2 regions of the Reichenbachiella agarivorans genome follow, and region 1 is predicted to be linked to the other one. Evidence: riboswitches for the same ligand, from Rfam matches in the RefSeq annotation. Region 1 holds a riboswitch; the other holds the start of a gene.

Region 1 (16,846 bases):
CTACTAGCTTCATTTTCTCCTTCATTCTCTTCAAGAACGCCACTGCATCCAAAGGCTCTAATCCTTTGTGTTCTCTGATTTGATTCAATGCAGTCTTCATGAAGTTGGTAGTCGTCACGCCAGGGATTTCTACAGGATACTGAAACGCCAAGAAGATGCCTTCTCTCGCTCTTTCTTCTGTAGCAAGTTCCAAAAGGTCTTGTCCCATGTACTCTACCGATCCACCAGTCACTTCGTAATCTTCTCTACCTGCCAAAACATTGGCCAAAGTACTCTTGCCAGAACCATTGGGTCCCATGATGGCGTGTACCTCACCTGGCTTCACTTCTAAGTTGATCCCCTTTAGGATTTCCTTCTCCTCTACTCTAGCTTGTAAATTCTTTATGCTTAACATTCGATATTTGATATTTTAAATTCGAAATTGAGATTAGTATTTAAACTTGTTCCCTTTAAATTCTGAATTTCTGAGATATTTCATAAACCCAGATATATTTTTACTCAACTCTTCACAATCCGATTTCAGTTTCTCAAAAACTTCTTCGGTAATATATTTTCGATCAAAAGCTCTGTACAATTGAGATCTTGTCTCTCCTATAGAAGCTTTGCTATGGATAGCATCTGAGAAAATTCTCTATTTCCTTCTCGTTCAAAACCCTCAGCAATGTTGTCCATACAAGAACCTGCTGAACGATTGATCTGATCAGAAAGACTGAAATCCTTATTTAATTGAATGTCTGAAATTACTACAGCAAGGTCTTGATTAAACTTCCTAGCCTTTTGCCATACTTCCAAATCTTCAAATTTTGAAAAAGTAGCCAATTTCTAATCTCAAATTTCCAATCAATTTTATCCCACAGATCCCTCAAGCGTCAATGCCAACAGTTTTTGTGCCTCCACGGCAAATTCCATCGGCAGCTTGTTGAGTACTTCTTTGGCATATCCGTTGACAATCAATGCCACTGCATTTTCCTCATCGATTCCTCGCTGGGTACAGTAGAATATCTGGTCTTCACCGATCTTAGAAGTTGTCGCTTCGTGCTCGACCTGTGCTGTTGAATTTTCGATATCTATGTATGGAAAAGTGTGCGCTCCGCACTGATTCCCAATCAACAGTGAGTCACACTGAGAGAAGTTTCTTGCCTTCTCTGCGCGCTTCATCACCTGAACTTGTCCTCTGTATGAATTTTGAGAATGTCCCGCTGAGATACCTTTGGACACGATTCTAGACTTGGTGTGCTTGCCAATATGAATCATTTTGGTGCCAGTATCTGCTTGCTGATGATTGTTGGTCACTGCCACTGAGTAAAACTCTCCTACAGAATAATCTCCTTTCAAGATACAAGATGGGTACTTCCATGTCACAGCCGAACCTGTTTCTACCTGAGTCCAAGAAATCTTAGAACGGTCGCCCGCACAAATCCCACGCTTGGTTACGAAATTGTAAATACCGCCTTTTCCATTTTTATCACCTGGATACCAATTCTGTACGGTTGAATATTTCACCTCAGCGTCCTTCTGAGCGATAATTTCTACCACGGCAGCATGCAACTGATTCTCATCACGCTGTGGCGCAGTACATCCCTCTAGGTAACTCACATAGGACCCTTCGTCTGCGACGATCAAGGTTCTTTCAAACTGTCCAGTATTGGCTGCATTGATTCGGAAATAGGTTGACAACTCCATAGGACATCTCACGCCTTTAGGAATGTAACAGAATGACCCATCAGAAAAAACGGCAGAGTTCAACGCTGAGAAGTAGTTATCAGAGACAGGTACTACCGAGCCTAGATGCTTCTTGACCAACTCAGGATGGTTTCTTACTGCCTCGCTAAACGAACAGAAAATAATCCCACGCTCTCCCAATGTTTCCTTGAAAGTAGTCGCTACCGATACAGAATCGATGACAGCATCTACCGCCACACCTGTCAATCGCTTTTGTTCGTTGAGGGAAATCCCCAATTTCTCAAAAGTTGCGATCAACTCAGGATCTATCTCATCCAGACTATCAACTGTCTTTTTCTGTTTTGGCGCAGAGTAATATTTGATGGCTTGGTAGTCGATTTTTGGGTACTTCACATTAGACCAATCTGGTTCTTCCATCTTTGTCCATCGCTCATACGCACTCAAACGCCACTCTAGCATCCACTCTGGTTCGTTCTTTTTTGCCGAAATGAAACGAACAATGTCTTCACTCAATCCTGCTGGTGCTTCATCGGCTTCCAGATCCACAGACCATCCATGTTCGTATTCTTTTGAGGTGAACTCCTCTAGTATTTGATCGTCGTTGCTCATTCGCTAAGAATTATTTAGACTCACTTTAAATAAGTGCAAAATTACTACGTTTCTAACAGGATGTTGGTTCTAAGCTATAATTTTTTTCTACTCAGCCATAAACCGAATCGATAAACGTCAATAATCGCTACATTTGATACTCAAAGCTCATCGATAAAAATGACTCAAACTCAGCAACTCCGCACCCTACTTTTGTTAATCGTGTGTCTGTCCATGATGTTTCACTCCGAGGCAGTCTTTTCTCAAAAAAACATCAACGAACTGCGGTTTAGTTCTGCTACGATCATCGTCAAAGATCTCAAAACCTCAGCAAGTTGGTATAGAAAATTCCTCCAATTCAGTGTGGAAGAGTACCGTCCTGACAAATATGTCAAAATGAAAAATGACGATTTTCGACTCATCCTCAAGCAAGGAAACAGCACCTTGCTAAAATCTCAGATCAATTTCAAGGAAGGAAAAAAATACATCAATGGCATCACCAAACTGGGATTTGCGACGAATCAGTTTGACAGCCTATACATGTATCTGCAGAAGTATGAACAAATCATCGTCAAGGATATTCATGATGATATTAATTTGGGATTAAAGTCCTATGTCACCTTAGACCCTGATGGCAACCTCCTACAGTTTTTTGATATACCCAATCAATCCAGGCTGTATCAGGTAGACCCGATGTACTTTACCATTCAATCTTCGGATTATATCAATACTCTGAAGTGGTACACCACACACATGGGTTTTGAAGAGATCGAGATTGTAGATGACAGCAACATTCACTTCCAAAACCTGCTCCGAAAAGACGGCATCATCCTAGAGCTGGTTCACCTGCCTCATCAATCTGTCGAAACCACCGAATTCATGCCACTGAATCGCGATCTGGCACAAATCGAGGAACTCTCATTCAAAATCGGACTCGCCAAAACCAAGGCCTTCGAACTTGATAACAATGGGAATAAGGTTGTGTTTATGAAATAGTATTGAGTATTGAAATTTTACAAAAAAATTAATAAATGAGTAAAACCTGCAAATCAGAAAACTAGAAAACTATTTCAAAAACTTGCTTCCTACAAAATCTCTGCTGTACCTTTGCGACAGTTCTATTTTTAATGGATGACTTATCAAGAAAGGTGGAGGGATTTGGCCCTGCGAAACCTTAGCAACCCCCGCTCGACGGAAAGGTGCTAATTCCAATTTCGAGCAATCGGAAGAGATAAGCAAGAGGAATGACACTTCGATCTAAAGATACATCATCCCTTCTAGCTTGTCTGGGAGGGATTTTTTTATACCCTTTTCAGACGCGACCCCAATCTTGATGGTCTTCAGCAAATAGTATTTTGTGATCATAAAAGGCTTTTAAGTAAAATAACATGAAATTAGGAATATTCGGATTTGGCGTGGTAGGACAGGGTTTGTATCACGTATTGCAACAATCCAACTCTATCGAGGCAGAAATAGTAAAATTTTGTATCAAGGACATCTCCAAACCCAGAAGCTTGGACAAAAGTCTGTTTACCAATCAGAAAAACGAGCTCCTCCACAACGAAGAGATTGATGTGATTGTCGAGCTTATCGATGATGCAGCCGCAGCACTGGAAATCGTCACAGAAGCCATGAATCGTGGCAAACACGTCGTGTCCGCCAACAAAAAGATGATCGCTGAGAACCTAGAATTCCTTTTGGATTTGCAAAAAAAGAAGGGGGTCTCTTTCTTGTATGAAGGATCCTGTTGCGCGAGTATTCCGATCATTCGCAACTTGGAAGAGTACTATGACAATGACTTGTTGACTTCTATTGAAGGGATTTTTAATGGATCGACCAATTTCATTCTCACCAAAATGATCAATGAGAGCGCTCCCTATGATCAGGTATTGAAAGAAGCTTAGGACTTGGGATTTGCGGAGTCTGATCCTACACTGGATGTGGAGGGAATCGATGCACGATATAAGCTTTGCATATTGCTATATCACGCTTTTGGATTGATTACCAATCCTGCGGAGCTTTTCACCCTTGGGATCACCAAAATCAACTCCTTTGATATTGATTTTGCACAAAAGCATAATTATGAAATCAAACTCATCGCCAAAGGTAAAAAAGTAGGACAGTACATCGATGCGACTGTTTTGCCGACATTTGTTGACAAGTCAACGATACTCGCTCAGACCAAAAACGAATACAATGCGGTGATTTTGGAAAGTGCCTTCTCAGAAAGTCAATTCTTGTACGGAAAGGGTGCTGGAGACAAACCCACTGGATCGGCAGTACTATCTGACATTTCTGCACTGGGATATGGCTACCGCTATGAATTCAAGAAATCAAGAAAAACCAAGGAACAGCTCCAGCTACATGAGGATTTTCAGATGAAAATCTATGTCAGGTTTGCGGATCAACAACCCAAAGAAGCGGATTTTGATGAAGTGGTAGAAAAGTACGCTGGCAGAAATGGCAACTATTGGATTGGTTATATTTCAAGACAAAAAATGAAAGCTGCCGAATGGCTGGAAATCCCTGAGATCAATGTGATTGCTATTGGGTGAAAAAGTTGAAAGTTGAAAGTTGAAAGTTTTAAAATAGAACTTGTTAGTAGTCTTATAACTGTCCTCTATAAACGTCTAGGATTTTTTGACGGAAAACGATCATGTACTTGGCATTGACCAATTCGATCTCTGCGCGATTTTTATTGTTGAGACTTTCTAGGTAAGTATAGAAATCAGTATTGCCATGTTCATACCTGGTCTCTACATATTCAAATGACTGGTTGAGTGCGACTAGGTTGTCTTCTGCTGCCTTGTAAGTTGCCTGAGCAGAGGTCAAATTGACATAAACTTGCTGAATCGTATTGGTCACATCAAGCTCCGTTTGCTGAAGATCTAGGTTGGCATTTTCTAAATTCAACTTAGCTACTTGTGTATCGTTCCTTAGTCTGCCTCGATAAAAAACTGGGACAGTGACCGAAAGATTCAAATAATCATACCTATTCCAATTCATCTGATCAGAAAAACTCGCATGAGAATCTACCATACCATTTTCAGGATTTCGTGCGCCATTGGATGAGTAAGACGATCCTACCTGACCTGACAAAGCCACTGTGGGTAGATATTGTGCTCTGGAACTTTTAAACAGCATACTGGCAGATTCGGCAGAATGCGTGGCTCTTTTGATCCCTGGCGAATAAGACAAAGAACTTTCTAAAACTTCTGCGAACTTCTCTTTTTCCATCAAAGCCAAATCGTCTCCGAATTCGTAAGGAGCAACGTCATAATTGTCTGACACCTCCAGTTGCAAGGTTTGCAACAAACGTAGCATGTCTGTCAATAATAAGTTTTTACGGTTGACCAATGTGAGATTTTCATTGGCTAGTTGGGATTGAAAATTATAAACTTGTTCCAAATTTCCTACTCCGATTTCATTCCTTTTTTTCTCTCTTTCGAGTTGAGATTGGAGCAAATTGATTTTATCCTCTGATATTTTGATGTTTTCCTTGTCTAGTACCACACTGAGGTAGGCAGCTAGTACATTGGATTCTACTGTTTGCACTTGTTCTTCTATGGCAAAAGAAGTCGCTTCCTTGTTGTTGTTGGCGGCTTTTAGCTGATAGTGATTGCTAAAACCGTTGAAAACCGTCCAATTGGCACGAATGCTTGGATTGGAGGAATTGGTTACAGAAGTCACCTGACGCGCAGCTGTGTTGTCAAAAAAGGTGCCGTTATAGAGATCGTAATTGGCGTACAAATCAATAGATGGCAGGAACTCCATCATGCGTTGAAAATAATTTGCGTTAGCAATGAGTGCATTGTTTTTGACACGTTTCAGCTCTATGTTGTTTTGCATAGCGATCTTCATACACTGATCCAGCGTCAAAACCTGCTTGCTGGGAGTCGTGTCTACGTCCTGTGCACACAACCAATACCCCATCAAAACCATTATTATTACCAGTACACTTTTCATCTTCGGTTATTTATCGAAAGGCACAGAGGGTGCTCACCTGACATGAGCACCATGAGGATTCTACTTATTTACAACTATTTACTAATTCGTATTTTTCGGAGCTCCGCTAGACGAGAGTACTGTCTCTGGTATTGATGTTTTCGGAGACGATCTGCCCATCGAATAGGTGAATGACTCGATGTGCATATTCTGCATCAACAGGCGAGTGAGTCACCATGATCACCGTTGTGCCTTTTGCATTCAACTCACTTAACAGAGACATGACTTCCTGTCCATTGGCTGAGTCTAGGTTACCTGTAGGCTCATCGGCAAGGATCATGTTAGGCTTGGCTACCACAGCTCTGGATATCGCCACTCTCTGCTGCTGTCCACCAGAGAGCTGCTGAGGGAAGTGATTCCTTCTATGCATGATTTTCATCTGCTCCATGACTTCTTCTACTCTTTTCTTTCGTTCTGATGCTGAATACTTCAAGTAAATCAAGGGCAATTCTATGTTTTCAAACACAGTCAACTCATCGATTAGGTTAAAGCTCTGGAATACAAAACCAATATTCTCCTTTCTCAAATCCGCTCTTTTTCTTTCACTGAATTGTGAAATCTCTTGATCTGAAAAGTAAAACTCCCCATGTGATGGATTGTCCAACAAGCCCAAGATGTTGAGCAAAGTAGACTTGCCGCAGCCTGATGGTCCCATGATTGCTACAAACTCTCCGTTCTTTACCTCCAAATTCACCCCTGCCAAAGCAGTCGTTTCGATTTCATCTGTGTAATAGATTTTCTTTAGATCATTGGTTTGGATAAGTGTCCCTGTATTTTCCATTGTTTTATGATTTGATTGCATTATATCTTATTTAAATACTAAGCGGTCTTTGTCTTCATAGCCTTCGTATGATGATACTACGACCTGATCACCTGCTTCTAAGCCCTCCAATACTTCGTAGAATCGTGGGTTTTGCCTACCCAATTTTATTTTTCGCCTTACGGCCTCTCCTCCGTCCTCTGTCACGACAAAAACCCAGTTGCCTCCGGTGGTTTGATAGAAACTGCCGCGTGGGATTTGTAGTGCTTCGATGTTTTCACTGAGTTGCAATTTGATTTGAAGTGTTTGTCCTCTGCGAATGCCTTTGGGCAACTCTGCGGTAAAACTCAAATCCACTGAAAACAGACCATTGTTTACCTCTGGATAAATCTTAGCTATCTGTAGGTCATGATTCGCTCCATCAAAATCAAATGAACCCACTAAACCTTCATATATTCTGGCGATGTAGTGTTCATCTATGGTAGCGCGAACCTTGAATCCGTTCATATCATCGATCTGGCCTATGTTTTGACCCATCTGGATAGATTCACCTACCTCTGCATTGATGGATGACAACCGACCAGATATCGGTGCCTTGATATACAGGTTTTCCAGATTACCTTTGATCATTTTCAAGTTGTTTCTAGTTCTTGACAGGGTCTGTTCGGTCTGGCGAATTTGAATTTTGGCATTTTTGGTATCAAAGTCCTGAGACTGAATCTCAATTTTGCGTGAATCAACTAGTCTATTGTAATCTCTCTTGAGTTTTAGAAATTCCTGCTCTGAGATCACGTTCTCTTCTCTGAGTTTCACTCCTCTCTCATAGTTATCTTTCGCATCTGCTATGTCATAGTCCAAATCAATGAGCTTTTTCTTTAGCTCGAACTGCGTCCTTTGCAAATCCAGCTTTGTGTTTTCCAGATTATTGACCAAAATGAAAGCTTGTGTTTCCTCTCGGATGAAATTTTGGACGAGATTGTTGTTGGACAATTTCAATATGGTATCGCCTTCGGTGACCAATATCCCACCATCCAGATATTTCTTCTCTACTGTACCTCCCTCGATAGCATCCAAACGGATCGTTTTGATCGGTAATACATTGCCATCCACAGGAATAAATTCACGGAATTGTCCGTTGACGACTTGGGCTATTTTGATCTTATCTTCATTCACTTTCAATTTCACCCCTTGATCCGCAAAGACGAAATTGTATAAGATGAAACTTGCGATTAGGACAGCAGCGGAGATTGCTGCTACCCTTTTTACTGTCCACTTCTTCTTTTGTATTACTCGATCCATTCGGTAAAAAATTACATATTCACTGACCCTATGCCAAGAAAAGTGCCATTCACGTAACTAACTGAAATACTGTCAATTACAAATTACATAAATTATAAAAAGAAAGGAAAATTGTTCAGGTATGAGACACCTGTGTTCGATATCGGTCAATTCCAGAGACAGGATCAAAAATCGAGAAATATCATCAGTCACAAAAAAAGGGTCCAAGACTTAACTTGAACCCCAAGGTCAAAAACTCAAAATAAAAAGGACTAATCAAATCTTAATCCACAACAACAGTTCGAATATACGGATTTTAGAACCCAAATAAAAATACTCTACAAGAGAAGTTATCAAATCATTAACTTGTCCGTTCAAAGGTCTCTTTAAAATTATTAGTTCCTGTAAACTTTGCCAGCTTTGATTTTCGTTTAGATTTGCTTCAATGAACTTTGCTAACGCTACATTTCTCTGGGGACTACTTGCCCTAAGTATCCCTATCATTGTTCATCTTTTCAATTTTCGCAAAGCGAAACTGGTGAAGTTTTCGAATGTAAGGTTCCTAAACACCGTCAAAAAGAAGTCGTCCTCCAAACTCCAGCTCAAGCATCTTCTGATTCTACTTTGTCGACTGGCATTCATTTTCTTTTTGGTACTGGCATTTGCCCAACCATTTATCCCTGGACAAGAAGAGGGGCTCAATGAAAACTCTGTTATTCTCTACCTAGACAACTCTGGGAGCATGGGTAATCTCACCGACGAAAACACATCTGCGCTGACCGTAGCACAGTCTATCGCGCAACAAGTAATAGACCTCTATCCAAGTTCCACCAGTTTCAAGATTCTAGACAACAATTTTTCTCCCAGCGCCAACCATTTCAAAAGCGCAGAACAAACACGAGACTTGCTGTCCGAAATGAAACCATCTAGTGTCAGTCGATCTGGCACAGAGATCTTCAACAAAATCAAAACACTCAGCGATCCCAATGATCACAGTGAGATATTTGTATTGAGCGACATGCAACGATCCACATTTGGCCAGATAGATCAGGTGACCGACACACTGAACCAATACTATCTCATACCCCTGACTGTAGCCCAAGAAAACAACATCTATGTAGACACTGCCTACATCAACCAACCCTTCATTTTGGCTCACAAGCAAAACATACTTAGCACCAAAATCAAAAACAATGGAGACAAGGCCATCGAAGACCTCATCGTCAAACTCCATGTCAACAACCAACAATCGGCTAGTATGGCTGTCTCCATTGATTCCAGATCTTCCAAAACAATCAGTTTCGAGCTGGGCAAGAACCTCAACAAGTACAATCAAGCTCGTATCGAATTTCAAGACTTTCCGGTCACTTTTGACAATGAATTCTACCTGGCTTTTAATCTGGCGCCCAAGATTCAAGTCATAGAAATCAAAGATCAAGTCGCCAGCACTTACATAGAAAAGGTATTTGAAGACAATGATCTATTTGAGTTCAACACCTTCCATACTGGGGATGTCTCGTATCAAAAACTAGAGAACTCGGATGTACTTGTCCTCTACAGTGTCAAGGAAATTAACTCCAGTCTTCAGGCGCAAATCAAGACTTTACTAGAAGCAGGGAAAACAGTAGTGCTATTCCCTCATGCAGAAAATGCACTGGCTGATCTACAAAGCAGTCTCAACCTGCGCTATGATATGATTCCATATGTTGAGAAAATCGAAATGGAAAAGCCAGAGCTGAACAACCCTTTCTTTGAAGGTATGTTTGAGTCCATTGACAACAAAACAAAACTCCCTTCAGCTTCACCTTTGTTCCAACTCAAGAGCTTTCACCAAACCTTACTCAAGACAAAAACTGGTAACTCCTTTCTGTCCAAAGTTTCACAACAAGGTAATTTGTACATCTATGGCACTGCTTTGACGGACGAACTGACCGATTTTCAGAGGCACGCCTTCTTCGTCCCTGTCATGCAACGGATCGGAGAACTCAGCGCCAGCAGCAGCAACCGACTCTACTATACTGCAGACAATGACAACATGGTCGTCTCACTAGACTCGATCCATAACAACACCCTCTACAAAATCAAGCACACCGTATTGGGAGAAGAACTCATTCCCTCCCAGCGCATGATGCAAAACCAATTGGTCATGGACTTTCCAAAATACCTACTCACACCGGGCAATTACCAGTTGTATTCTGATCAAGAAGACTTGGACTACATCGGATTCAACCACTCCAAAGCAGAATCCGACCTGACCATAATCAAACACGATGAGCTCTCACAATTGCTTTCTGGCATCCAATCCTTAGAAACCTTTGACCATGTAGACAGCAAGAATTTCACTAAAATCTTGAAAGAAAAATACCACAGCATGGAGTTATGGAAATATGCTTTACTTTTGTCCTTGGCATTTCTAATAGCCGAATCTTTGCTACTAAGATTTTTGTAAATGAGTCTATTTATAAGGGAAGCTAAAATCCTCGACCCGCAATCACCGCACCACAACAAGATAGTCAATGTATTGATCCAAGATGGAGTCATTGTCTCTATTGACAAACAAGAACATTCGGCAGACACCGTCATAGAAGCCAAAGGTCAGCTGTTGCTCCCCGGTCTGTTTGATATGAAAGCCAATTTCAATGATCCGGGCAACGAGCACAAAGAAGACATCCGCAGCGGGTGTCAACTGGCCACAGAATCGGGCTTTACAGGCATCGCTACACTACCCAATACCGCGCCAGTCGTACAAGCCAAGAGTCACATTGAGTACATCAAATCCAAGAGCAGAGATTGCCTGACGGATTTGTACCCCATGGCAGCCGTCACCATAGATACCAAAGGTGAAGATCTCACAGAAATGCTCGATTTGCACGAGGCTGGAGCGGTGGCATTTACAGATGGGAATGAGCCACTATGGCACACGGATATTTTGCTCAAGTCTCTGATTTATGTGCAGAAGATCGACGGATTGATCATCAATCTGCCCGAAGATAAACTACTCACTCGTTTTGGCACCATGAATGAAGGGATCGTCAGCACAGGGTTGGGACTGAAAGGCATGCCAGCGCTGGCAGAACACCTGATGATCAAAAGAGACCTTGACATCTTGGAATACAGCGGTGGACGCTTGCACTTCTCCAATATTTCCTCTGCCGAAAGTGTCAAATTGATCAAAAAGGGAAAGAAGAAAGGATTGAATATCACTTGCGACGTTAGCATCCATCACCTCATGCACACAGATGAATCAGTCATAGGATATGATTCCAATTTCAAAATCAATCCTCCACTCAGAGAAGAAAAAGACAGAAAGGCACTGATCAAAGGTCTCAAAGAAGGTATCATCGATGTGATTGTCAGTGCACATACTCCACAGGATGAGGAAAGCAAAAAACTAGAATTTGACAGAGCAGAAAACGGTATTCTTTCGCTACAAACTATGATTCCTTCTCTCCTTTCGCTCAAAGAAGAATTGGAATACAATGAATGGATCGACAAAGTGACCGTCAATCCCCGTGCGATTCTAAAAATAGAAACGGCCAGCATCAATGAAAAACAAAAAGCCAACCTCACACTGATCAATCCTAAGAAAAAGTGGAAATACGACAGCAGCAGCAACCGCTCCAAGTCAGTCAACAGCCCCTACTACGGCAAGGAATTAATAGGTCAGGTCAGCGCGACAATCAACGGCACTAAACAATACCTCGCATGAGAGATTTATTTAGGACATCCCTCAGATATGGATTGATCGGATCAGCGATGATCGTGATCATGTTTCTGGTGTTTTACTTCTCAGGAGAGAACCCCTTGCAGGAACTGCAGATGTTTGACCTTTTCATCATACCTATTTTTGTGTTTTTTGGGATCAAAGAATTCAGAGACCGATTCAACGGCAAGCTCCTCGAATACTGGCAAGGCATGAGCGGTGGCTTTATCATTTTCTTAGTCTTGGGGTTAGTCACTTCCGCATTCATTTACATCTTTACACAATGGATAGAACCTGCCATGGTCAGTGACTATGTCACGAGCAGAGTAGAAATACTGGAAGAAACCCGAACCAAAATCGTAGAACAAATGGGCGCTGAGTCCTACATCGAATCCTACGAAAAAGTCAGAAACACTACCCAATCTGACATCATACTCGATAGTTTTCTCAAAAAAATCATCATTGGATTTTTGATAACAACTGTAGTGGCTGTAGTATTGAAAAGAAAAGCGCCTAAGAGCTGAATCAACAAAAGCATACAAAGTGAACAGTGAACTCAACAAAAAAGCACTCCTCCACGGAGCAATCATTGGATCGGTAGGAATAGCCATTTCCATAATCGCCTACCTCATCAGTGATGATGCCTATTTTTCGTGGCGCAGTATCACGCTGATGATCGTGTCGTTTTCTCTATTGATCCATCTAGGTCGCAAAGAGCGAAAAACAAACCACGAAGGTTTTCTTAGCTTTGCAGAGGCATTTTGGTACTGCTCAATCACCATGTTTATCACCATCTACTGCAATGAGATTTTTTATATTTTCGTATTCAATGTATTGAATCCAGCACTGCAAGACGTATTCATTGCGCAAAGCATCGAATCTACAGAGCAAATGCTCATGATCTTTGAGAAAGACATGAGCAAAATAGATGAGAGCATCAGCGAGATCGAAAGACAGGTCAGAAATAGCTTCAAACCCTTTTCGCTCATCGCCAATAGCTGGCAAATATTGACACAAGCCATGATCGTCGGATTGATCGGAGCATTGTTTATCAAGAAGTCAAAACCTTTGTTCGAAGAAGATTAATGTCTCAAATCACCCAAATATCTGTCATTATCCCTCTTCTCAACGAAGAAGAATCACTCCCGGAGCTACTCTCATGGATCGCAAAAGTCATGGATACCAACAGCTTCAGCTACGAAGTGTTGCTCATCGATGATGGCAGTACAGACAGGTCTTGGGAGGTAATTCAGGAACTAAAAAATCAAAACAACAAAATCAAAGGGATACGGTTTAACCGCAACTATGGCAAGTCCGCAGCTCTAAATATAGGTTTTAAACAAGCGATAGGTGAAGTCGTGATCACCATGGATGCGGACCTACAGGACAGCCCTGACGAAATCCCAGGATTGTACCAGATGGTGCAAAAGGAAAACTATGATCTCGTATCTGGCTGGAAGAAAAAGCGCTACGATCCGATCATGAAGACCATCCCGTCCAAGTTATTCAACAAGGTTGCCAGTATCTTTTCAGGTATCAAACTCCATGACTTCAACTGTGGACTCAAAGCCTACAAAAAAGAGGTCATCAAATCCGTAGAGGTCTATGGAGAGATGCACCGCTACATTCCTTTCATTGCCAAGGGACAAGGCTTTAGCAAAATCAGCGAGAGAGTCGTCCAGCACCAAGCCCGAAAATACGGCACAACCAAATTCGGACTGGAGCGTTTCATATTTGGATTCTTGGATCTGTTGTCCATCTCATTCGTGTCCAAATTCAGGAAGCGCCCCATGCACTTCTTTGGTACACTCGGGACTTTGTCCTTCTTATTTGGAACAATCATCACGATCTGGGTGATCGCGCGCAAACTCTACGAAATCCATTACCAGTTGCCTGCCAGAGACATCGTCGCACAGCCTTTGTTTTTCTTGGCGCTCGTGGCGATCGTCATCGGCGTACAATTGTTCCTCACAGGTTTTGTCGGAGAAATGATGATTCAAGTTTCCCCTCGCAAAGACGATTACCTGATCAAGGATACTTTGGGGATTGATTGAGGAAATGGTTGGTTATAAAACTAGACAAATGAACGCCTAGTCGACTTTTGCCTTTTTCAGTCCAAAGGATTTCGTAAAATCTGTGTTTGTGAAAGTCGTCGACATTGGGTTCTTCCATTTCGTCAAACCGCAATATTTCAAATTCAGTCGAGTTTGTCGGCTGATTAATAAAATGTCCAATGGTGTAAAACGGAAAAACATCTTTCATCTTTCAAAAGTCACATTTCTTTTGGGACAGCCTGTGTTTGTAAGTTCGGTCGTCCTAAAATAGGCCTAACGCCCAACTATCATTCGTAAGCTGGACTTTTCAAATATGTACTAAATATCTCATCAAACTAACCTTTACAAATAGCTCAGCTCGCATACTCATTTTAATGTTTGTTGGCTACTTTAGTTTTGAAATTCGTTTGTCCAAACTGAAAAGGCTGGTCGTTCCACTCCATCCTCATCCAATAGTCCTGTATCTCTCCAGACTTGTCCAATATCCTTAACTTCATCTGGAAAGGTTTCCCACAATGCATCATAGTCCCTATGAGCCCACCATATTATAAATTCATAATTATTCGTGTGAGCATTTGACACAAGCGTTTCCAGATATTCCTTTTGTCTAGTAAGAGATCCAGTTATGTTGGTGTTGAGATTGGGAATTACTAGGTCACCTGATAAGTGGCTGGTTTCAACAAAAGCTATAGGCTTATTAAATTGATTGTGCAGAAAATCGAAAGCCTCCTGATATTCTTCTATTGTTTGAAGATTCTTGAAAAAGGGATAGAAGCTGATAGCGATAAAATCAAACTCTTCCGAATAATCTGATACTTCTTGTATATAGTCCGATGGATTATCCACTTGTGGTTGAAAGTAATTGTGTAGTGTGATAGATTCGGAAATTAGGAGCGATGGAAACCTCGTTTTAAGACGAGATCGTACATTGCTTGCTAGCAATTTAAAATCAGCCCATTTAGCAGTTGAATTTATTAATAAATCATTAGGTTCCATTGCTGAGACCAGATATTTAGGATTAAAACGTCCAACAAGATATTCAACATGCTTAAAATATGCATCTTCAATTTTCAGTTCGTTAATGGAGTTGTACTCAATTGGCAAACCATCCCAATCCTCTTTTAAGTCGTTTCTGCTAGTATTTAGTGGGCTTATAGATAAAACAAGCGAAAGGTTTTTATCTATCATGTTTACACGGTCATCGATACTCTGAACAAAATCAATTGGTAATTCCAGATCATTGATCCAAGAATTCCACGGTATTCTATCGTCTACTTGTTCAGAATATATATCCCCATTTGACTGTATAAACGAATAGGTTTCATTTCTGTCTTGTTCAGTTGGTCCAAAGACCCAAGTACTGAATCCCATCTTAAACTTTCGACCTTCGTCCATGTCAAGAGATGGTTCTGGTTCATTGTTAGAACAATTAAACAAAAACAGTGTCAGTAGAATAAAAATAGTTTTATCTCTCATCTTTTCTTAGTTTTTGAATCCCCCCCCTGTTTCTAACCGAATATAGTACACTCTGCACTTTTCTCAATCTAAAAATGCTTGATTTTAGAATCTAACCCACTAATTGAGGGTGCTAATATTTTTCTAGGCAGTGTCTGGATTGATGTGCGTTGATCTCCAGATTCAGAAATGTACTACTGGTTCAAAAACTCAACGCAGTAGCCCTACTCTGTTGCTCCGTATATATTCTTGTCCTGAAAGCTATGTATCAACACTGTCGAAAAACAACTGTTAGCCCTTCTTACACAGATAGATGATTTCGTCCTTGGGCAAGGCATACCGCGTCTGATCTATTTCACTCAGTGAGTTGACATAATCATCTTCTATCACTTCGAATCCTGCCGAGCGCAGACGAGCTGGGTAGTCCTTGCCATACAAGCGGACATGATCATCCTGACCAAATATCCTTTCACGCTCCTGCGGATCGGTGATGCTGTTGTCTTCGAAAGTTACGTCTGGAATAGGCTCAAAGTAAGGAATCTGAATGATGGCCCAGCCTCCTGGCTTCAATACTCTGAAAATTTCCTTCATCGACTGGATGTCGTCAGCGACATGCTCCATCACGTGGTTGCAAAACGCTACATCAAAGCGGTTGTCCTCAAAAGGCATCTGATGAATATCCATCTTGACCTTGGCCAACGGCGACTCGATATCCGCCGTGATGTAGCGGTCACCATGTATGGCTTCAAAACGTTTGATAAAGCAAATCTCGGGTGCGATGTGTAGAATTTCCTTTTGTGAGCCAAAGAAGTCTGTTTGATTTTTGAGGTAAAGCCACATCAGGCGGTGTCTCTCCAATGCTAGGCAATTTGGACACAGTGCATTGGCTCTGGCTACCCTGCCATAGGGCACGAATTTGGAAAAAGTAGCTTCACACACCGGACACTCCACTTGATTGCCACGATAAAAAAACGCCACGATCTTGAGGGCAAAATGGCTGAAAAGTTGGAGATACTTTCGTGGTACTTTTTTGAGTACAAAACTGATGAGCTGCTTCACTGATTACCTAATTTAGGCTGCAAATATAGGAATAGCCCTTTAGCGAGAAAGCTTAGTTCGAGATTTCTATCATTTCCTGCACCTCCTTATTGATGCTGTCGTAATTGAAACGGTACTCATATTCTGAATCCTTCATTTTACTCAGGATATCTTTGATGTCATCGATTACTACTTTTTCTCTTTCCTTGTCTCTCTCATTGGCAGCAAAGTTGAGCGAACTCACCATTTCCTTAATGGTCGCATTCATAAACCTCATCGCCT
Region 2 (16,846 bases), 1.8 Mb from region 1:
ACAGTGACTGCTAGAAAGGACGCTGAGGACACCTACCAACCAGGATTATTTGAGTTTAACTTCTATGAAGTAGGCGCTGAATCTCCTGGACAAGAAGTACACACTGAGAGCGATGTTACTACCACTACTGCAACTGCTTTGGCGCCTGGTGACTACATCGTCTACATAGACAGATTGGGTAAAGCTGGAAATACTGCCAATGGATGTCAGGTGACTCAGACATTTACAATCCAGGATGATCCTGAAGAGCATGTACTTGCGAGTATTGATGCAGGTGTCACTCACATCGTAGACTGTAGCGGTACAGGTAGTATCACGATCACAGATGCTATGATTACAGAAACTGCTGCGGACTACACCTATGCATGGTACAAGGATACTTACCCAAGTACTGCACTCACTGAGACAAGTGCTACTCTATCTGGACAAACTGCAGGAATGTACTTTGTAGAAGCAACACATAAAACCAAAGGTTGTGTGACCTCTGCAGTTCAGACAGAAATTTTGGACAACTCAGAAGCACCTGTAGTGGTCATTAGCCTAGGTCAAGCTGACTCCTACTGTAAGCCTGGTGACCAAGGTAGTGGTATCCTCAATTGGACCATCACTGGTGCTACGGGTAGATATACATACAATTGGTACAAAGGATCTACAACTGGCACCTTGGTCGCTGGAACTGGTATCACAGGTATCACAGGTGTCAACCAAATCATCACAGGTGGTTCATTGGCCAACATAGCTAGTGGAGAATATACCATTGAGGTTATTGACATGCTTTCTCCAGATGAGACATGTTCTACGACTGCTACATTCACCGTGCCTGAAGAAAGTCCAACTGTGACCATAGGTGTATCTGACTACATCATAGTAGACAATGAAAACTGCAATGGAACTGGATCTTTTGAAATCACGGATGTGCTAGAAGACGGTGAAAGTGCGATCACAGATTTGGGTTATGATCTGGCAGTCGATTACTCTTATGTCTTTAGGTTAAAAGGGAATTTACCATTGACCAGCGGAACCATTGATCCAGCCACTCCTTACCTACTCGAAGGTTTGGAAAAAGGCGACTATCAAGTAACTATCACCAACGAAACAAGCAAATGTACGAGCTCGGTATTCTTCTTCTCTATCGATGATGAATTTGAGTTGCCAAACATTGTGTTGACAGCCAAAACTGATGATACAAGTTGTAATCCAGCTGCCAACGTAGGTTCTGGTTCTCTATCAGCTGCTGTAGATGAAGGTGGCTCGAATGAAACGGCCGGTTATACATTCACTTGGTTCAGAGGTACTGATACTTCTGCTACAGGTGTTGAGATTGACGGTTCAGGTCCAGAATCAGTATCAGGTACTGAAGGTCAAACCATCTCTGATCTCGCTGCAGGTACCTACACCGTCGTGGTGGTGGATACTACTGATCCTAACAATACTTGTAGGTCAGAAGCTACTTACACCATCGTGGAGGACAATGCAATCATTACTTTGACAAGTACTGAATACACTATCACAAACAATGAAAACTGTAACGGTACTGGTTCTATCGAAATCACAGATGTACTAGAGGATGGTGTCGCCACTGGTAATCTTGCTAACTACACCTATGCTTTTGCAATGAAAGGTGGGGCAGCACTTCCTGCTTCTGCTATAGTATCAGGGGCTGACCTCAACATACTTGAAGGACTAGAGGAAGGTGAATACCAAGTAACCATCCAAAACAAGACGACTCTTTGTACGAGTTCAACATTTACTTTCTCTATCGATGATGAATTTGAGTTGCCAAACATTGTGTTGACAGCCAAAACTGATGATGCAAGTTGTGATCCAGCTGCCAACGTAGGTTCTGGTTCTCTATCAGCTGCTGTAGATGAAGGTGGCTCGAATGAAACGGCCGGTTATACATTCACTTGGTTCAGAGGTACTGATACTTCTGCTACAGGTGTTGAGATTGACGGTTCAGGTCCAGAATCAGTATCAGGTACTGAAGGTCAAACCATCTCTGATCTCGCTGCAGGTACCTACACCGTCGTGGTGGTGGATACTACTGATCCTAACAATACTTGTAGGTCAGAAGCTACTTACACCATCGTGGAGGACAATGCAATCATTACTTTGACAAGTACTGAATACACTATCACAAACAATGAAAACTGTAACGGTACTGGTTCTATCGAAATCACAGATGTACTAGAGGATGGTGTCGCCACTGGTAATCTTGCTAACTACACCTATGCTTTTGCAATGAAAGGTGGGGCAGCACTTCCTGCTTCTGCTATAGTATCAGGGGCTGACCTCAACATACTTGAAGGACTAGAGGAAGGTGAATACCAAGTAACCATCCAAAACAAGACGACTCTTTGTACGAGTTCAACATTTACTTTCTCTATCGATGATGAATTTGAGTTGCCAAACATTGTGTTGACAGCCAAAACTGATGATGCAAGTTGTGATCCAGCTGCCAACGTAGGTTCTGGTTCTCTATCAGCTGCTGTAGATGAAGGTGGCTCGAATGAAACGGCCGGTTATACATTCACTTGGTTCAGAGGTACTGATACTTCTGCTACAGGTGTTGAGATTGACGGTTCAGGTCCAGAATCAGTATCAGGTACTGAAGGTCAAACCATCTCTGATCTCGCTGCAGGTACCTACACCGTCGTGGTAGTGGATACTACTGATCCTAACAATACTTGTAGGTCAGAGGCTACTTACACCATCGTGGAGGACAATGCCGTCATCACTCTTACCGCTGCACAATACACGGTCACCAATGACCTCAACTGTGCAAATGACAATGGTACTATTACCATCACAGATGTCATGGTCGATGGCGTTTCCAATGGAGGTACAGCAGGCTTTACATTCGCTTTCGCGAAGAAAGACGGAACTGCGGCTGGTGCACCACATGGAGGTACGCAAGTAGGCTCAGGTCCAGTCATTAGTGATCTTTCTAAAGGAGACTATCAAGTAATCATCACCAATACAACGACAACCTGTACCAGTGGTACTTACTTCTTCAACATCAAAGAGATCAAGACTGATCCAGTAGCAGTATTGGTTAGCAAAACTGCTGACACCAACTGTACACGTACAGGTAACAACGGTGATGGGTCATTGACCATAGCCCTACAAAGTGGTGCAGCAGTGACTGATTATAGTTTTGACTGGTACAGAGGAGCGACAGTAGATGCGACTATGCACTTGGTGACTGGAACAGCAGCCAACATAGGAAGTGCTGTCGTAGGAGGTACTAATGGAGAAACAGTTACACTTTTGGCACCTGGTATCTACACGGTAGTGACTACAGATACCAATGGCAATGGCGTCAACGACGGTTGTGCTTCCACCAAGTCATTCGAGATATTGAATGCACCTGTGATGAACACCCTGGACAGTGTCGCTGTAGCTGGCAACATCACCCACATCGTAGACTGTGGAGCAACCAATGGCACAATCACCATCAATGATGGGGATCTGAGTGCTGGTGCTGTGACTGACTATACTTTCACATGGTACACTGCCAACCCTAAAGTTCTGATTGCAGCTCCGTCTGTTACGACAACTGCTACTTCTATTACATTGAATGACCTTGCGGTAGGCAGCTACTATGTAGAGGCAATCCATAACACAACAGGGTGTAGCACAGGGCAACAATTGTTTGCGGTAGAGGACAACACAGTAGCACCTGAGGTAACGATTTCGGTCAATACCGCAGACACGAGCTGTGACATGGATGCCAACGAAGGCAATGGTGCCCTCGACTGGACTATCACCAACAATGACGGAGGTAACTATTCCTACCAGTGGTATGCTGGATCTACAGTAGCCAGCGGCACTACTCTGGTTGATGGAGTTGGGCCAGACCATAGCATTGCAGGTACATCAGGAACAGGCACATTCCCTACAGCTGCGGGAGTCATCAGTGGTACACTTTCAGGTATAGACGCTGGCAACTATATCTTGGTCGTGACTGACAATGACAACCCTGGAGCTACCTGTTTTGTTGCAGCTGAGATTATCTTGGAAGAGCAAATCCCAGTCTATGAAGTAACAGCAGCTATCAATACTGACAACCTGAATTGTGTCAATGATAACGGATCAATTGAGATCACAGGGATCACCGAAAACGGTGGCGCTGCATCAGTGGCAAACTTTACCTTCACAGTACAAAATCTGGATGGTTCAATTCCTGTAGGCTCTACCCCTACAGCTACTGGTGCAACTGGTTTAGCCGCGGGAGATTATCAGATTATCATCAGCAGTACAGTTTCATTCTGTGCGGGCGAAGTATATGACTTTGTGATCGAGGATGATATTACCTACCCATCAGTTGACTTCACACTGGGTCAAGCAGATATGTACTGCGATGGTGGCAATGGTGAATTGACTGTAGCTACTGATGCTGCTGCTCCAGTGACTATTGAGTGGACACATGACCCAGCTGCAGGAGCCACAATAACTGGCTTGGATAGTGGCCCATATGAAGTAACCATCACAGATGGTGTGACTGGTTGTAAAATCACCGAAACATATACTGTACCATTCATTCCTGAGGAAATCCAACTAGACCTAGTTACAGATGTGATCATGATCCCTAGTACAGATTGTACACCAGGCAATGGTAGCATTGAGTTGACATCCATCAACCCAGATTTGCTATCTGATTATACCTACTTCCTCCACACTGGAAACTATACAGTAAATGCAGGGGTTGACATGGGTAACAACCCAGTATTCACAGGATTGATGGCCAACACCTACTACATCGAGGCGAAAAGCAATGTCTCAGGATGTTTATCTGAAGTGTTTGAAATCGAAGTAGAAGACGCCAGCACGCCTCCAGTGGTAGAGTTGGAATCCTTCTTGTTGCAAACCAATTGTGACCCATCCAATCCTAACGGATCGTTGACCGTCACAGCAGATGGCTCTAGCAGCACGACAGACTATACTTTCACATGGACAGGTGGTCCAGCCAATGATCCTACCTATGCAGGATTAGGTGACGGTTCATACACGGTGACCGTAGAAAATATGTCTACAGGTTGTGTCACTACTGAAACATTTGGTATGAGATCAGAAGCAGCAGAACCTCTGCTCCTCAACATCACTACCTTGAGTAATGAAAACTGTATAGGATTCAATGGAGAACTGGCTATTCAGGTACTGAACTCTACGAATCTCACCGCAGTATTCGAATACTACCTAGTAGAAGGTGAAAACTATGACGAAAGTGCAATCACAGCAGCAGCCAACAACTTGAATGGCAATACTGCAAGTGGCATGTTGCATGGCACCTACTCTATCGTCGTACTAGACGTAGATGGCGGATGTTCATCTGACCCTAATATCATAGAGATACTAGACGCTACCAACATGGATGACATGGAAATGCAGATCGTACAGGATCATGCCTTGACCAAATGTGATTTGACCAAAGCAGACGGACAGGCAACTGTCAGCTCGATCCCTGATCAACCATCTAAGTTCACGTTCTACTGGCACGATGGACCCACATTGGCTGATCCGTTGCTGGACTCTACTTTTACTGTATATCAGTTGATCGACCAGACCTATGCGATAGAGATGGTGGATAGATACACAGGATGTAGAACTGATGACAGCATCACGATCACCAACGAGACACAACCTGTGCCACTGCCATTGGTTACTTTGGTCAATGACAGAACCAACTGTGTGACTCCAAATGGTGTATTGAGTGCTGCAATCAACGAAGAAACAGCAGGATATAGCTTTGCTTGGTCAGACATCAATGGCGATCCAGTGGGTACCAAGAGTACAGCCTCTGGCTTGGACATAGGTGTCTATACAGTCAAAGCGAAGGATCTCAACACAGGTTGTATCTCAGACCCAGTAGAAACTCCTATCTCTGACCAGAGAGTAGAGCCATTCTTCAAAGTGGCTACTACAGACTCTCAATGCAAGGAGCTGGTATTTGGCACTGATGAGTACCTGGGCGATGGTACAGCAGACTTGATCTTCAACACCAATGTGATCATTGAAGAGATATACTGGACGTTCAATTCGGGAAGTAAAATTGATACTACCAATGTATCAGACATCATCAGTCAGGACGAAAGATTGAGTGGCATTGGACCAGACGACTACAGAGTCATGGTAGTGGATGACAACCAATGTACATACGAGGCTACTTTCTCGATTGCTACGGATATTAAAATATTCAATGCAGTGACAGACAATGGTGACACGAAAAATGATTACTTCAGAATCACCTGTGCTGACAAGTTCCCTAACAACAACGTCAAAATATTCAACAGAGCAGGTACCTTGGTGTACAAAGCAGATGGATACGAAGACCGAGTTGATGGAAAAGTATTTACAGGAAAGAGTAACGTAGGACTAGGCGGTGGAGGCTTAGGTTTGCCAGCTGGAACTTATTTCTATATTTTTGACAAAGGAACAGGTGGAGACGATGATGTACAGCAAGGCTACCTTGAACTATTAAGATAAAATGGAATGAAAAGATATAGAGTACTTCTTTTAATAGTCGTTACATGTATGAGCTTGACAGTCGCTGCACAGCAGCGACCTGTCTTTTCTACATATCCATACAATGGGCTCTCCATCAACCCTGCCTATGCAGGTAGTTTGAACCTCTTTTCAGCCACATTTACAAATAGAAATCAATGGGTCAACATTGACGGAGCACCGATCTACCAATCATTGACCGCACATACTACCTTCAAAGAAAATCAAATAGGTACAGGAATCAATTTGGTTCGTGACCAAGTAGGTGTACATGAGCAGTACAGTGTGTATGGTAGTTTTGCATACAAAATCCGGATGAGCAAAGGGATTCTATCTATGGGATTACAAGGAGGCTTTGACCAGAGGACTTCCAACTTCCAAGAACTAGATTGGTTTGATCCTAGCGATCCCTTGTCCGTCTACTCAAAAGAATTCAACCCCAATTTTGGCGTAGGGTTGTACTATGCCAACCGTGATTTTTTTATTGGAGGATCTATTCCCTATATCCTGACTCCTCAGATCAAGTACAATGCAGAAGTTCCTACTACTGGAAAATCATCTAGGTACTATTATGTCAATGGGGGATTTGTAAAGGATTTGAATAGGAATTTGAAGATCAACCCTTCTGTACTATTGAGGTTCCAAGACAACGTACCCTTTGCCTTTGATGTCAATGTCAATTTGATCATCAACGAAATCGTGTATGCGGGCGTCTCTTATAGACATCAAGACTCCTTCTCACTCATGACACAGTTGGTGCTAAACGAAAACTTCAGGATTGGCTATGCCTATGACATTCCTACTAGTGACCTCAATGGCTATACGGCTGGATCACATGAGATTCTGCTCAACTACCGCATCCGACTCAAAACCAGTAAGAAAGATGGTCTGTGCCCGGTTTATTTTTAGACACTAACCTGAGCTCGATTCTTAAAGAAGGCACATGAGCCACAATAGGGCAAAATAAAATGACCTTCGATAAAAGTGCAGAAAAACCCTTCAAGGGTTCTCTTTCCAGATCATAGATCAAATGAATCATGTACTAAACCCTTCATATTTCTAGATATTAGACTCTAGACTATAGATCTTGAATCTCCTCCAAATTTAAAAAAGGGAGCCTTTTTAGGTCTCTTTGCTTGTGATTGAAAACCCGCGCGGCTTTACACTAAAACCCGCGCGGCTTTGTTATTAAACCCGCGCGGCTTTGTTGTCGAACCCGCGCGGGTTTTGGATCGTTCATTTCTGGATAGATCTGCAGCAAGAAACTACTTGAAGAGACATTCAAAATCGAACGCAGGTTAGTACAACAAATAGGAGCAGCATGAAGCCAATTGCAACACTCATCAATAGACAGGCATAAGATGACTTGTGTCAAGACAGCTACAGGTCATCGTGAATACAAAAAAAGCCTCATACATACCGTATGAGGCTTTTTGAATTCTTTGATGGGTTAATTGTGGAGCCGGAGGGAATCGAACCCTCGTCCAGATAAGGTCATATTGGACCCTCTACATGCTTAGTTGTCACTTGGTGTCTCGTAGGAGGGCTGGTGGACAACAACCTACCTTTCCTACCAGTTACTTTAGCTTCGCTATCGGTTAGCAACTTTGCCTCAAGCTAGTCTTGCGATATGACACCTCTTGATCCTGCTTGCAAGACGAAAGCCTGGAGAGATGTGTCTGTCCCGATTCTTAACCGGGATTAATAATCTTAGCTATCAGCTAAAATTAAGCAGCCATGGCGTAATTAGATTCGCCAAATATAGTTTGAGTAAATTGATCACGTGTGTTTACTCACCACCCGACATGCAAGCACAATATTCACACTTACTGTCAATACCGGTCGGCCCCATTTCAAAGATCATTGTCCTCTCTCACCGAGAGGGCTGCAAAACTACATATTTACAGTTTAGCATCAGGTATGATGACGGTAGATATTGCATGAATGTTTTGTAGCAACCTGATTATTGGATCGAAATGACTGTCTACTGACATCTATCACCCCACACATACCATGCTGAAGCAAACGAGCATGTGCTGGTCTAGGGCGTGCAAAGGTTAGTCCAATACTTTGATTACTACATTGTTGGAAATGGGCGCGCTGATGCACGAGAGAATCATGTTTTGATCAATCTCTTCATCAGTCAACACATTGCCCTCCCGCATATAGACTTTGCCAGAGAGACAGGTCGCTTTGCAACTACCACAGATACCATCCTTGCACACAAAGGGAATCCTGACACCATGATCCAAGGCCGCATCCAAAATACTCTTGCTAGCCTTGACGGTGACTCTACTCTCTTTGCCTTCGTACAGTAGTTTGATTTCGCGATTTTGAACCAGCACCCCTCCTGTTTGCGTATCGCCTATGTTGGATTGTGCAGCATATCGCTCCACATAAATATTTGACACAGGGACACCTGCCAATTTCAACCCTTCCATGGCCTCAATCATCATCCCGGTAGGGCCACAGACATAGCAGTAGGTATAACCAAAGGGAAATTTAGGTACCAGTTTCAAGAGCTGTGGAATCTGATTGCGCTCCACCCTACCCTTGTAGCATTCTTTGTTGCTACCGGGGTCTTCTAGGATGTATATCAAATTGAGTCGATCTTGATAATCAAACTTGATATCCTTCAGTTCCTCGTTGTAGATAATGGATTCCTCGTCTCTATTTCCATAAAAGAGCGACACCATACTCTTGGGCTCCAGGTTCAAAATGGTTTTCAATATAGACATCAGAGGCGCGATACCACTCCCCCCTCCAAACAGCATGATATGTCTTTTGATTTCTGGGTCTGGTGTGATCTTAAATTCACCCTGAGGATGTAGCACCTTGATTTTGTCCCCCTCCTTGACAGAGTGAAACAGGTGACTCGACACTTTGCCATCCTGTACATTTTTGACCGTAATACTGATGTCTCTTTCTATTTCAGGTGCGCTATTCAGCGAAAAACAACGTCTCTCGATCGTGCCATCGATACTGACCAGCACCGTCAAATACTGACCTGCAGAGTATTTGAGTTTCCAAAAAATAGGCTGCTTGAAATAAATACTAATGGCATCAGGTGTTTCCTTGACTACTTTGATGACCTTTAGATTTGATATCCTCTCCATTCCTTCTTCATTTTATCATTCCAGCTCTATAAAAGTAAAATATTTTTTACAATACAAACTGCATAAAGCATTACTTGTACATGAAATAATTCACTTACAAGTAATGCACATACGTTGGGTTAATGTCTGGGCAATCATTTCGTCACGCTTGCATGAAAGCAAGCATAACGAGGGCATAGGCAACTAGCATAATAACAACTTTTGTTTTTGATTTATCCATGACAGTAAAGGTTTATTCATATAGTATAGTTTAATTTTTTTCGTGTTTTATGCTGCTTTAGCAGCTGCTTTCATGGTAGAGGACAGTACAGTGTAGACTGTAACCCAAGCATCTTTCAATTCATTGTTCCACCTCTCTCCTAGCCCCGTTTCCAATGTGTACAACAATGCTGCAGCTACTGTGTCGTAATGTTCATCCTTGACTCCATACCCCACATGTCTCCTTCCAAGATCTTGGACTACTGGCACCAGTGTATCAAGCCTATCCAATCCCTTGACCGCTGCGGCCAGCATAGCCATGAGTTTCTTGCCTTGTTCGGTGATATCTCCCTTGAACAAGGGTCTGAGTTCTGGATCCAGCTCAAAAAGCTTGGTATAAAATATCTCTGCCGCCTTGTCAGCTATGGGTGCTACCAAGGCAAATGATTCTTGAACAAGCTGTTTTTCAGAAAGGGTAATCGGAGTGGGAATAGCTTCCTTCTTCCCAAAGATTGATTTTAAAAAGTTCATAGGTTAGGATGTTAAAAGTTAAAACTCGCTACAGATTCAAGCAACATTTCAGACAGTTTCAGTCATTCCATGCTCTTCTAACTATCACTTGAGGTTGAAGTTTTAGATCAAAACAAAGGTATAGGTAGTCCTCAATTGTTCATAGAACATATACCATACAGCCAATTGCTTTTTGTCAGTTATCAATAAGAATGAATAAGTAAAAGTGCCTTTAGGGTGAAACTAAAAGACTTTCACCACAGATATACTCCTTGCTACTCCCACAAAAAAAGTTATATTTGCGACCACTTATCGAGAAAGACCGAGGGACAGGGCCCGAAGACGTCTTGGCAACCTATCCATAGCCGCAATATTGGATGTTGTGCCAACTCCCTTTCTGTACTTTTCAGGTACACAGATAAAGATAGGTAATCGACGAAATTCTTTCTGGGTAAGTAGTTTAATACTATAGATATGAACATTAGAGATATTCTAAAAGATAGAATATTGGTATTGGATGGAGCCATGGGGACCATGATCCAACGCTATCAATTGCAAGAAGAGGACTTTAGAAATGAAGAATTGAAAAACCATGATGTACCGCTAAAGGGCAACAACGACTTACTCTCAGTCACCAAACCAGAAGTCATCAAAGCAATCCATGCCGCCTACTTCGAAGCAGGTGCAGACATCGTAGAGACAAACACCTTTGGCAGTACCTGGGTAGCACAAGCGGATTACAAACTGGAGGATTGGGTCTATCGAATCAATTTTGAATCTGCTAAAATCGCCAGAGAAGTAGCAGACGAATTCACCGCCAAAGAACCCAACAAACCAAGGTTTGTAGCAGGCTCCATGGGGCCAACTAACCGACTGGCATCCATGTCTCCGGATGTAAACAATCCTGGATACAGAGCCATCACCTATGACCAGCTTTTGGAGGCGTTCAAGGAGCAAGCCAAGGCCCTATTAGATGGCGGAGCAGATTTGCTGTTGGTAGAGACCATCACCGATACACTGAACTCCAAAGCCGCACTCATGGCTATCGATCAGATCGCTGAAGAACGAGGCATCCAGATTCCGATCATGGTATCAGGCACCATTACAGATGCCAGTGGCAGAATCCTATCAGGACAAAACACGGAGGCATTTTTGATCTCGGTTTCCCACTTGGATCTGTTGAGCATCGGTTTGAACTGTGCCTTAGGTGCAAGGGAATTAAAACCCTACTTGGCTACACTGTCCAATAAATCTAATTTCAACATCTCTGCACACCCAAATGCTGGTCTACCCAACGAGTTTGGACAATACGATGAGACTCCAGAAGACATGGTCAGTCAAATCAAAGAATTCCTAGACGATGGCTTGATCAACATCATCGGCGGATGCTGTGGCACAACCCCCGATCACATCAAAGCAATTGCCGAGCTAGCAGCGAAGTATGAGCCGAGGGAAGTAAACAGTCGACAGTCGACAGTCAACTGATGATCTATTTCCAAAAATAGTTGAGATGGGATTCAAATTTGAGAATTTAAAAGTTTGGCAAGACGCTATCAATTTGTCCAGCGAAGTTCATTTAATGACTTTGACATGGACAAAAGAAGAGCGTTACATTCTAACTTCTCAAATCAAAAGAGCATCAGACTCTATCTCATTGAATATTTCAGAAGGGAGTACTGGACAATCTAATGCTGAGTTTATTCGCTTTTTGAGGTATGCAAACAGATCTGCTCTTGAAGTAATCACTTGCTTATATCTTGCTAAAAACAGAGATTTGATCCATGAAGACCAATTCAAATCTTTGTATGATCAAACCGAAACGCTTGTCATAAAAATTCAAGCACTTATTAAATCAATGAATCAAAACAGTTGACAGAAAACTGTCGACCGTAGACTATAAAACTATGGACTATATCATTCATCCAGACTACCCAGGCAAGTACAAATACAAGTGGCATGATTATGAGCCGATGAAGCTCAGCGGTTTGGAGCCTCTTGTTGTGACGCCAGATTTGAACTTCATCAATGTAGGTGAGCGAACCAACGTGACTGGTTCTAGGATGTTCCTAAGATTGATCAAAGAAGAGAAGTTTGAAGAAGCCCTCGCTGTAGCCCGCAACCAAGTCGAAGGTGGCGCACAGATCATCGATGTAAACATGGACGAAGGGATGCTAGATGGTGCTGAGACCATGACCAACTTCCTACACCTGATGGCCTCAGAACCAGACATTGCCCGAATCCCCGTCATGATCGACTCCTCCAAGTGGGAAATCATCGAGGCAGGTCTCAAGTGTACACAAGGCAAGTCTGTAGTCAACTCCATCAGTCTCAAGGTCGGTGAGGAAGAATTTATCCGTCAGGCCAAACTCGTCAAGCAATATGGTGCAGCAGTGATCGTGATGGCCTTTGACGAAGAGGGTCAGGCAGACAACTACGAACGCAGAGTAGAAATTGTCAAGCGTTCGTATGAGCTGATGGTCGGACCCAAAATCAATTTCAAGCCACAAGACATTATTTTCGATCTCAATATCTTCCCTGTTGCGACTGGGATGGAAGAGCATCGCAAAAATGCTTTGGACTTCTTCAAAGCCACTCGTTGGGTAAGAGAAAATCTACCCGCAGCGCATGTAAGTGGCGGTGTGAGCAATGTTTCATTTTCATTCAGAGGCAATGACCCGGTCAGAGAAGCCATGCACTCTGCCTTTCTCTACCATGCCATCGGTCAAGGCATGGACATGGGTATCGTCAATCCAGCCATGTTGGAAGTGTACGACGACATCCCAAAAGACCTTTTGGAACATGTAGAAGATGTGCTCTTGGATCGTCGAGATGACGCCACGGAGCGCTTGTTGGACTTTGCCGAATCCTTCGTAGGAGAAGGCAAGGCTGAAAAGAAAACAGACGAATGGCGCCAATTGCCAGTCGAAAAAAGAATCGAACACGCACTGGTCAAAGGAATCGTAGAATTCATAGATGCAGACACTGAAGAAGTCCGTCAAAAGGTAGACAGGCCTCTGCATGTCATCGAGGGACCACTCATGGACGGCATGAATGTCGTCGGAGACTTGTTTGGAGAAGGAAAAATGTTCTTACCACAAGTCGTAAAGAGTGCACGCGTGATGAAAAAAGCCGTGGCTTACCTCATGCCATTTCTAGAAGCTGACAAGGTAGAGGGCGATGCACAAAATGCAGGGACTGTTCTGCTCGCTACTGTCAAAGGTGACGTGCATGACATTGGCAAAAACATCGTAGGGGTCGTCATGGCCTGCAACAACTATGAAATCGTCGATATGGGTGTCATGGTACCCAACGAAAAGATCTTGGCGAAAGCCAAAGAAATCAATGCTGACATCATAGGACTCAGTGGGTTGATCACGCCATCACTGGACGAGATGGTAGATTTTGCCAAGCTATTGGAGAAAGACGGTGCTAAGTACCCCCTACTCATCGGCGGGGCTACTACTTCGAGAATCCATACAGCAGTCAAGATAGACCCTTGCTACAGTGGTCCCGTTGTACACGTACTGGATGCATCTCGAAGCGTACCTGTGGCTGGTGATTTGTTGAACCAAAACAAAGAAGCCTTTGTCAACAAGACCAAGCAAGAATACCTCGAAGCAAGAGAAAATCATGCGGGGAGAACCAAAGACAAGAACTACATCAAATTTGAAGAGGCAAAAGCCAATAAGTTTGAATTGAACTGGGCAGAGGAAAACATCATCCAACCCAAATTCATCGGCAACAAAACTTTCAACAATTTCCCTCTGGAGGAAATCAGAAAGTTCATTGACTGGACACCCTTTTTCCAGACATGGATGCTCAAAGGCAAATTCCCGAAAATATTGCAAGATGAAGTGATCGGCATGGAAGCCACCAAACTCTACAATGACGCCAACAAAATGCTGGATGACGTCATCGCCAAGAGAAGCCTACAAGCCAATGCTGTCATAGGCATCTACCAAGCCAACAATGTCAACGGCGAAGATGTATCGGTATCTGATGCCTCGGGACGAGACTTGGCGACCTTCCATTTTTTGCGTCAGCAGGGCAAAAAGGGCAAAAACATCCCGAATCTCTCCTTGGCGGATTTCATCGCACCAAAGGAAAGCGGCAGACAAGACTACATGGGTGGGTTTGCAGTCACCGCAGGTATTGGGATCGAAAAATTGATCGAAAAGTATGACAAGGATCATGACGACTACAACTCCATCATGATCAAGGCACTGGCAGATCGTCTGGCAGAGGCATTTGCAGAGCTCATGCACCTCAAAGTCCGCAAGGAACTATGGGGCTATGCAGCAGACGAAACTCTAGAAAATGACGCATTGATTTCGGAGAAATACAAAGGTATCCGACCTGCACCAGGCTATCCAGCTTGTCCAGACCATACAGAGAAACCGATTCTGTTCAAATTGTTGAATGTCGAAAAGGAAACGGGGATCATCTTGACAGAATCTAATGCGATGTATCCTGCGTCATCCGTCAGTGGCTTCTATTTCGCCAACGAGAATTCCAAATATTTTGGCTTGGGTAAAATAGACAAAGATCAAGTAGAGGACTATGCAGAGAGAAAAGGCATGACCCTCGAACTAGCAGAAAAATGGTTGTCGCCTAATTTGGCTTATAACTAGTTGACTGGTTTTCTAGTTGGCTAGTTTAGTTAACTAGTTAAACCAGAAAACCAGCCAAACCAGCCAAACCAGAAAACTAGAAAACTAGAAAACCAGCCAAACCAAAAACAATGAGTACAGTAAAGAGATTTGAAGATTTAGATTCATGGAAAGAAGCAAGGGTATTTGTGAAGAGCATCTATCTATTCTTGGAATCAAATCACAGAATCGACAGAGATACTCAGAGTCAGCTCAGGCGAGCGGCCTTATCTATCATGAATAATATAGCAGAAGGCTTTGGAAGAAATGGAAACAAAGAGTTTATTAGATTCTTGAATATTGCGAGTGCATCAGCTGCCGAGGTGAAGAGTATTATGTATGTCATACAGGATTTAAATTACATACAGGAAGATACAGTACAAAAAATACCACGAACAGCTTGATAAAATAAGGAAACTGATTCACGGCATGATCCGATACCTTAATACTATTTAGTTCTCTAGTTTACTGGTTCTCTAGTTAACTAGTTAAACCAGTAAACCAGCAAACCAGAGAACCAGCAAACCAGAAAACCAGAAAACTAGAAAACCAGTTAAACCAGCCAAACCAGTAAACCAGAAAAAAATGAAGGTTACCGAACATATACAAAACGCCAAAGGCAAAACACTTTTTTCACTGGAGATCATCCCACCGAAAAAGGGCGAGAAAATCCAAACCATTTTTGATCACTTGGACCCTTTGATGGAGTTTAACCCTCCCTTTATAGACGTCACCTACCATAGAGAAGAGTACATCTACAAAGAACACCCTAGTGGGCTGTTAGAGAAAAAAACGACTCGCAAGAGACCAGGTACTGTTGGGATATGTGCTGCGATCAGGCATCGCTATGATGTCGATCCTGTGCCCCACATTATTTGTGGTGGATTCTCCAAAGAAGAAACGGAGAATGCACTCATTGACTTGAACTTCTTAGGTATAGACAATGTGCTAGTACTGCGAGGTGACGCCATCAAGTCAGAGGGTTCATTCGTACCGCATCCAGAAGGCAACAACTATGCACTTGACCTCTTGCACCAAGTAGATGGTCTCAACAAAGGAATCTACCTAGACGATAGTATCGACAAGCCAAGCCCAACCAGCTTCTGTATTGGAGTGGCAGGCTACCCCGAAAAGCACTTCGAAGCGCCCAACATCAAGATGGATCTCAAATACCTGAAACAAAAAGTGGATGCTGGAGCAGAGTACATTGTCACTCAGATGTTCTTTGACAACAGCAAATACTTCGAGTTCGTAGAGAGCTGCCGTGCCATGGACATCCATGTGCCGATCATTCCAGGGTTGAAACCCATCGCAACCAAAGCCCAGTCTACGATCCTTCCGAGCATCTTCCACATCGACCTACCCGAAGAACTCGGTGAGGCACTGGACAAATGCAAAGACAACCAACAAGCCAAAGAAATCGGTATCGAGTGGGGTATCAAGCAGTCCAAAGAATTGATGGAATGGGGTGTACCTGTCTTGCACTACTACTCTATGGGTAAGTCCACCAGCGTACAAAAGATCGCTGAGGCGGTGTTTTGAACGACATAGATTTTATTTTTTACAGTTTACTCGTTGATGTTTGTTCGAGTTGTAGTTTACCTCCCAATTTTAAATGGCTGATTCCTGAACGATCAATGTCCAATTTTGTAATGAGATAACCCTTCATCACAATATTTTTTGGTAGCGAGATACACTAATAGATAAAGCATCACGCACAGATATTCTATCAACCACTCATCTCATCACCTCGCTGGGAAAAGTGACAATCGATTCTACACCATCTTTACTCACTGCCGCCACTCCAAACATATAGTTATCTATCACAATGCCCTCAAGCGTAAATTCAGTGACATTTCCAACAAAACG

What was found. A riboswitch is a leader RNA that binds a small molecule or an ion and turns the genes downstream of it on or off. The one in region 1 is predicted to bind S-adenosylmethionine.
Region 2: it holds a riboswitch for S-adenosylmethionine, as region 1 does, so the genes downstream of both, N6H18_RS16070 (homocysteine S-methyltransferase family protein) here and N6H18_RS08670 (homoserine dehydrogenase) in region 1, are expected to answer to the same signal.

Annotation. Positions count from the first base shown of each region.
Region 1 is NZ_CP106679.1:2,080,232-2,097,077, reverse strand. It holds gene sufC (Fe-S cluster assembly ATPase SufC) at 1-394, opposite strand, end outside; partial or broken gene N6H18_RS18750 (four helix bundle protein) at 428-792, opposite strand; gene sufB (Fe-S cluster assembly protein SufB) at 847-2,292, opposite strand; gene N6H18_RS08675 (VOC family protein) at 2,452-3,267, shown strand; SAM riboswitch class I at 3,405-3,509, shown strand; partial or broken gene N6H18_RS08670 (homoserine dehydrogenase) at 3,660-4,826, shown strand; gene N6H18_RS08665 (TolC family protein) at 4,879-6,237, opposite strand; gene N6H18_RS08660 (ABC transporter ATP-binding protein) at 6,344-7,057, opposite strand; gene N6H18_RS08655 (efflux RND transporter periplasmic adaptor subunit) at 7,085-8,335, opposite strand; gene N6H18_RS08650 (BatA domain-containing protein) at 8,760-10,763, shown strand; gene N6H18_RS08645 (dihydroorotase) at 10,764-12,023, shown strand; gene N6H18_RS08640 (DUF4199 domain-containing protein) at 12,020-12,541, shown strand; gene N6H18_RS08635 (DUF4199 domain-containing protein) at 12,561-13,103, shown strand; gene N6H18_RS08630 (glycosyltransferase family 2 protein) at 13,103-14,071, shown strand; gene N6H18_RS08625 (glycosyl hydrolase 53 family protein) at 14,462-15,547, opposite strand; gene N6H18_RS08620 (class I SAM-dependent methyltransferase) at 15,818-16,585, opposite strand; gene N6H18_RS08615 (hypothetical protein) at 16,638-16,846, opposite strand, start outside.
Region 2 is NZ_CP106679.1:3,838,406-3,855,251, forward strand. It holds gene N6H18_RS16045 (T9SS type B sorting domain-containing protein) at 1-6,486, shown strand, start outside; gene N6H18_RS16050 (PorP/SprF family type IX secretion system membrane protein) at 6,493-7,413, shown strand; RNA gene ssrA (transfer-messenger RNA) at 7,959-8,354, opposite strand; gene N6H18_RS16060 (ferredoxin--NADP reductase) at 8,562-9,620, opposite strand; gene N6H18_RS16065 (globin family protein) at 9,888-10,349, opposite strand; SAM riboswitch class I at 10,635-10,759, shown strand; gene N6H18_RS16070 (homocysteine S-methyltransferase family protein) at 10,803-11,813, shown strand; gene N6H18_RS16075 (four helix bundle protein) at 11,839-12,201, shown strand; gene metH (methionine synthase) at 12,233-14,959, shown strand; gene N6H18_RS16085 (four helix bundle protein) at 15,070-15,381, shown strand; gene metF (methylenetetrahydrofolate reductase [NAD(P)H]) at 15,563-16,519, shown strand; gene N6H18_RS16095 (M28 family peptidase) at 16,715-16,846, opposite strand, start outside.